3 regions of the Carnobacterium sp. AT7 genome follow, and region 2 is predicted to be linked to each of the others. Evidence: predicted binding sites of a transcription regulator. Region 2 holds the regulator's gene; each other region holds the start of a gene.
The links. The regulator Rex, encoded in region 2, represses fermentation and respiration genes when NADH is low (regulators of the CRP and FNR family bind a similar motif). The targets are predictions, from matches to a motif close to TTGTGAANTANTTCACAA.
Positions count from the first base shown of each region.

Region 1: adhE (bifunctional acetaldehyde-CoA/alcohol dehydrogenase) is a predicted target of Rex. The motif match lies at 1,033-1,050, and genes of this name have one in related genera.
Region 3: CAT7_RS09210 (formate/nitrite transporter family protein) is a predicted target of Rex. The motif match lies at 1,031-1,048, and genes of this name have one in related genera.

Region 1 covers NZ_ABHH01000014.1:46,135-48,414, forward strand. The annotation lists gene adhE (bifunctional acetaldehyde-CoA/alcohol dehydrogenase) at 1-1,001, opposite strand, end outside; gene CAT7_RS06880 (post-transcriptional regulator) at 1,196-1,477, opposite strand; gene yajC (preprotein translocase subunit YajC) at 1,647-2,024, opposite strand; gene tgt (tRNA guanosine(34) transglycosylase Tgt) at 2,088-2,280, opposite strand, start outside.
Region 2 covers NZ_ABHH01000026.1:6,246-8,525, forward strand. The annotation lists gene CAT7_RS09295 (valine--tRNA ligase) at 1-10, opposite strand, end outside; T-box leader at 84-320, opposite strand; gene tpx (thiol peroxidase) at 376-867, opposite strand; gene CAT7_RS09305 (redox-sensing transcriptional repressor Rex) at 995-1,660, opposite strand; gene CAT7_RS09310 (amidohydrolase) at 1,814-2,280, opposite strand, start outside.
Region 3 covers NZ_ABHH01000025.1:16,663-18,942, forward strand. The annotation lists gene CAT7_RS09205 (DUF4153 domain-containing protein) at 1-61, opposite strand, end outside; gene CAT7_RS09210 (formate/nitrite transporter family protein) at 207-1,007, opposite strand; gene CAT7_RS09215 (iron-containing alcohol dehydrogenase) at 1,226-2,280, shown strand, end outside.

The DNA of each region.
Region 1 (2,280 bases), on a different contig from region 2:
TGTCCAACGATAGCTGGGTTAACCGCAACTTTAGCTTCATTCATTACTGCTTTTTCGAATTTTTCTATTTCATTTGGCTTAGCAAAATAAATAGAATGTTTTTTGAATTCTTCTTTCACTTCTTCATAAATTTCTTTATCGACGATAACCGCTTGTTCTGAAGCACAGATCATACCATTATCAAATGTTTTTGAAGCGATAATATCATTAACTGCACGTTTGATTTTTGCTGATTTTTCAATATAACTAGGAACATTTCCTGGTCCAACGCCTAAGGCTGGTTTGCCTGTTGAATAAGCTGCTTTTACCATAGCTGATCCACCAGTTGCTAAGACAACTGCAATTCCTGGATGTTGCATCAAACTGTTTGTTGCTTCTAAAGAAGGTTTTTCAATCCATTGAATACAATCTTCAGGTGCTCCAGCTTGGATAGCTGCTTCTTTCAAAACTTTAGCTGCTGCCACTGAGCAGTTTTGAGCACTTGGATGGAAAGAGAAAATAATTGGATTACGAGTTTTCAACGCTATAAGTGCTTTAAACATTGTTGTAGATGTTGGATTAGTAACCGGTGTTACTCCACATACTACCCCTACAGGAGTGGCTACCTCAACTAAATTAGTTTGGCTGTCTCTGCTAATGATTCCTACTGTTTTATTATCTTTTATTGAGTTCCAGATTGATTCTGTTGCAAACATATTTTTAATACATTTATCTTCGTAAATACCTCTGCCTGTTTCTTCTACTGCCATTTTTGCTAATGGCATATGCTTGTTCAATCCTGCCATTGCCATTTGATGAACAATAAAATCAATTTTTTCTTGATCAAATGTTTCTAAAATACTTAATGCTTTTTTCCCTTGGTTAACTAACAAATCCACATCTTCAGCTACACTAGTTTGATTGTTTAAGCGACTTTTATTATCAATTTTATTTTTTTCTTTAACGTTAACTTCCATCATGTTAAATCCTCCTAATATTGTTATCAATTTCACAATTATCATACTTCATTTTCTTTTTATTGTAAAGAATAAATTGTAACTTTATTAAAAAAAGATTTAAAAAGCTTTAAAATCAACGTTCTAAAAAGCGTTTTTTTATTATCACTACCGAAAAACTTATCACTTTTTATAATAATTAATTCACAAACAATCATAAAAAAATAAAAAAGAATCAGAACAAATCATCTGATCCCTTTTTAAAATAAATCTTCTAAGTTCATATCATCAAGTGAAGTTACTTTATAAATCTGTGCTTCTAGAGCAGCATAATCTAAATAATGATTGGGTGTAATCTTCATAATGTCATTAATTTGTTGGTAATAGTGTTCTGGAACAGCTCTTTTCCAACAAAATTGCACAACAAATTTCCACAAATCGTCTTCATTTATTTGATGATAACCTAACTGATTAAACTCCCTAATTTTCAACTTTACCCAAGGCTCGTATTTAGAGGAGTAAGCAAAGGATTCATTAATCAAAAGTATACACTCCTTATTTAAAACTAAACTATTTGCATTCTTTTATACATCAGCACAATGGAACTTTAAAACAAAGTAACACAATTCATTTTAAAATACAAATGAAGCACTAAAAAGGATGCTGCCAGTTTTTCTGATAGCATCCTTTTTAAGCTATTAATTGTAAGTATTAAAGTTCTTCGTCAGTAGTTTCATCTAATGTATGAGTCGGTGTATTTGTACCAAGATCTTCTACAGGAGTTGAAACACCACTAGTTACTACACGTGCAATAGCTTTCTTTTCAAATGTTAAAAAGATTCCATCACAATCAATTACGATAGTATTATTAGTAGTATTCACTTCATCAATTACTCCATGTAATCCACCAATTGTAACGATAGCGTCACCTTTTTTCATAGCATTAAGCATATCTTGTGTTTTTGTAGCTGCCTTTTTTTGCGGACGAATCATCATAAAGTACATCAAAGCCATAATCGCAATAAAAGGTAAAAAATTAAGAATTAATTCCATCATTTCACTCCATTCTTCTTTTAAATCACTTTTCATTCCTTACTTTACCAAACATGACGCCTTTTTACTATCTCTTAAATAAAGTTTCTTATAAAAATTTTAGAAATTCCGAGCATTTGGTTTATTATAACCATATTCTTCAAAAAAGCTCTCTCTATATTCCAATAGATTATCATCCATAATAGCTTGTCTTACATTTTTCATTACATTTAATAAGAAATACAAATTATGGTAACTAGTCAAACGTAAGCCGAATGTTTCATCCGCTTTTATCAAATGACGAATATATGCT
Region 2 (2,280 bases):
CGTCTGTCATTTTATCTCTCCTTTATACTTTCACTTAATCAATCTGAAAAACAAAAAAAGCATCCATCCTAATAATAAATTATTATTAGGACGAATGCTGTTCATTCGCGGTACCACCTATATTGCACACTTTTGTTATCTTCAAAAGTATACCTCTTAGTTCCATTTTTAACGGATCGTTACTCCGAACAAAGTTACTTTACTTTCACCTTGCCAGCTCCCAAGCTACCTTCATTTTACTGTGACTAAGAACTCTCAGCATCTGTTCTATTCTCTCAAAGCCAGCAAATAAAATTACTCCTCTTGTTCATTGCCTTTTATTTTTATATAGTAGCATTAAAAAAGCTATATTTCAATATGCTTCTTACTGTTTTATCAGCGCGCAGCTCTTGCCGCTTTGATAGCTTGATCATAATCGGGCTCGCTAGACATCTCTGAAACAATTTCTTGATAAGTAATTTCGCCTTTAGGGTTGATTACGAACACTGAACGAGCTAACTTTTCTAGCTCTTCCATTACTAAACCATACGCTTCGCCAAATTCTAAATTGCTGTCGTGCAACATTTCCATTGAAATATCTTTTCCAGCACACCAATCAGCTTGTTCTTCTTTGGAATTATTAGAAATCGTAATTAGTTGGACACCCTCTAATTCACTCGCAATTTTATTAAATTCTTTTGCTTGCAACGCACATACTCGCGTATCGATATCTGGTACCACACTGATTAATACCACTTTACCAGCAAAGTCACTTAACTTAATTTGTTCATCTGTTAAATTTCCTGCTTCAAAATCAGGTGCTTTATTGCCAACTTTTGGTTGTACCCCTTTTAATTTATACGGTGTACCTTTTCTCGTTATCTCCATACGAACACTCCCTATTCTATAACTTCTCTTAGAATAGTATACGAAGAATCCTTTTTTAAAGCAATATTCCAGCATAAAATAACGAATCTAATCCGTTCTGCTTTTTCACTTTTTTTCAGCTGTAATCCTAGTCTTCTTCAACTAAGTTAGCCGGGTAAAGAGCTTCATTTTGGTAAACCATGGTAAAAATTTCGCTAGAAAAATCAATATACTTCATTTGAATGTTAACGGGCACTTTTATTCTTCCTGGTGCAAAGTTTAAAATAGAAGTAATACCTGCATCAATCAGTTGTTCCACTACTTCTTGAGATACCTCACTAGGTACAGCACAAATAGCTGTACAAATTTGTTCACTTATAATAAAATCCTTCATTTGTTCCATTGGTAAAATTTGGATACCTGAAATTTCTTTCCCAAATTGACTTGAATCATTATCAAAAGCACCTTTGATGATGATATTTCTTTCTTTTTTAAAGTTATTTCTTAATATCGCTTGTCCAAGGTTTCCAGCTCCGACAAGTACAACATTAATGATATTATTCACATTTAACAATTCACGAAAAACTTCTGTTACATAAACAACTTCATAACCATATCCACTTCTGCCTAATTCACCAAAATGCGAAAAATCACGTCGGATCGTCGCAGAAGGAATTTGTGTCATCTGACTTAATTCTTTTGATTTAACACGCTCTACACCCGCTTCATTCAATTTTTTTAAAGACCGATAATAAATAGGTAGCCTATGAGCCGTTGCATTTGGAATTTGGTGTATCTTGGGATTTAGTTCCACATTTTCTCCTCCTGACATTCAATTTCTTAATTATCATATCATCTTTTAGCGATTAACTCAATATAATTGTGATGTTAATCACAATTATATTGAACAAAAAAAGAAGATGACCCTTATTAGCCATCTTCATAGTAAAACGTACTCTACTACTGATTAATCATTATTTTGAAATACTATCTCGCCACCTATGACGGTCTTTGAAACTTCTATGTCACATAAAAATTCGGTTTTCACTTTAAAAGGGTTCTGTTTTAAAATAGTAAAATCACTTAGATAACCTGATTTTATTTTCCCTCTAGAATTTTTTTTATATCCAGCCGCAGCACTTCCTGTGGTATAGAGAGACAGAGCTTCAAATACTGATAATTCCTCTTCTGGAAAATACCTTTTGGTACTTTCTGTTCCTCTTACAGTTCTTGTAACAGCTGCGTGTATGCCATAAAAAGGATTAGGTATTTCAACTGGAGCATCACTTCCTCCAGCAATAGGAAACCCAGCATCTTTTATACTCTTCCAAGCAAAAACTAATGGCGGATGATTTTCACCTAAAACATCAAGCGCCCAAGGCAAATCACTGCTCATAAATTGCGGCTGTAAATCAAAAATCAACGGCAAATCTT
Region 3 (2,280 bases), on a different contig from region 2:
ATCGTTTGCTTGCTTGAATAAGCCCTTGAAATTTATCTTGTATATTCTGTACCAACTTCATAAGTTGTCCCTCCTTAAAAGAAGTGAGTTTCCACTAATTTTTCTTACTCTTATTATGTGGTCTAATGTGAACTTCTGTCAATCATTAGCCAAACTAAAAAAAAGCTGACACATACGTATCAGCTTTTTCTCCTAGAATAAATGATTTAATCTACGTATTCTGTTTGATTCTTATTTAACCATGAATAGAGCACTCCGATAATCAATGCTCCTCCAACATAATTCCCTAATAGAGCCATACCCCAGTTTGTCAGTACCGCACCGAGTGTCATACCAGGAACAGAACCACCAGAAGCAAAAAAGGCTAATGCAAAAGAAGAAAAGTTTGCAATGACATGTTCAAAACCAAGATAAGCAAAAATAAAGATAATGAAGATCATTGCAATAATTTTCCCAGCATCATCTTTCATCCTTATTGTACAAAAGACAGCTGTATTAACGATAATATTTGCAAAAATACCTTCTGAAAAGATTTGTAATGGTGTTTTAGCTAATTTTCCAGCTACTGCTGTAAATAAATAGTGGTCACTTGGCAATGCGTGAAACTTATATGTGAAAGATATAACTAAACTTGCAATAATTCCACCAATTAAGTTAAATAATATACAATAAAATAAAATAGCTAACGCTTTTTTAGGCTTCATTAACTTTCTTTGTATTGCTACTGTCATGTACATCATATTCGAAGTACCTAATTCAGCATTCATATAGATAATCATAACCAGTGACCAACTAAACATAAATGCATATAGCATTTTTCCTAATCCCGGTGCGATTTCTTCTCCAGCTTGACCAATCATAACCGCAACAGCTGTTCCTAATGTTAAGAATAAACAAGCTAACATCGCACGAACAAAATAGCGAGACTTACTGTTATCATATAAATTTTGTTTTTTCATAATGCTTTTTTCAATATTATACATTAGACCAGTATTCTGTGTTTCCATTATTTATCTACCACCCTTTTAGTTTGTTATCTTTTTAACAATATTGTTATTATACTCCATAATAATATTTTTTTGTGAATAAATACGCTTACATTTTATTTTTTTTTATATTTTGTTCTAAAATTCGCCTTAATTTAACTTGCTTGAATAACTGTTATTTTCAATTTTGTGGTATACTTTACTTCATAAATTTATTTAAATAAAGGAGCACATCCATTATGCAAAATAACATTTCAAACTTCACTTACTTTAATCCAACAAAAGTTGTATTTGGTAAAAATCAAATCAGCACTTTAGATCAATTAATTCCATCAAATAAAAAGGTATTGATTACTTATGGTGGTGGAAGCGTCAAACGATTTGGTACATTAGATAAAGTTAAACAGGCTTTAGGAGATCGAGTATACGGTGAATTCGGTGGAATCGAAGCTAATCCTACTTTTGAAACGGCTATGAAAGCTGTAGAACTCGTAAAAAAAGAGGGATATGATTTTCTATTAGCTGTTGGAGGTGGTTCAGTTATTGATGCAACCAAGTTTATTGTAGCTGCTGCTGAATTTGAAGGCGACCCTATTAATATTTTTGGTTCAGGAATCGGAACTAGTGAACCCATTAAATCGGCTTTACCTTTTGGAACTATTTTGACATTACCCGCAACTGGATCTGAAATGAACGCAGGTTCCGTTATTACATTTAAAGAAAAACAAGCAAAAGTCAGTTTTGGTAGTGAAAAAGTTTTCCCAGTTTTTTCTATTCTAGAACCAGAATTAACCTACACTTTGCCAAAACGCCAATTAGCAAATGGGGTAATTGACGCTTTTGTTCATATTATGGAACAATATCTAACTTTTCCAGTAGGTGCAATGGTCCAAGATCGTTTTTCAGAAGGCCTATTGCAGACCTTAATAGAAATTGGACCAGATGTGATTGACGAGACAAATAAAGATTATAACTTGCGTGCTAACTTTATGTGGACCGCTACAAATGCGCTAAATGGAACATTATCTCCAGGAGTTCCTCAAGATTGGGCATCTCATGATTTAGGTCACGAAATAACGGCTCTTTATCATATTGACCATGCTCGGACACTTTCTATCGTCTTACCTGCGCTTTTAACCGTTAGAAAAAATGAAAAATACGACAAATTGCTTCAGTATGCAGAACGTGTATGGCAGATCACTGAAGGAACAGATGAAGAAAAGGTTACAGGAGCTATTGAGAAAACTAAAGAATTTTTTGCACGTTTAGGCGCGCCAACTTCTTTTAAAGATAT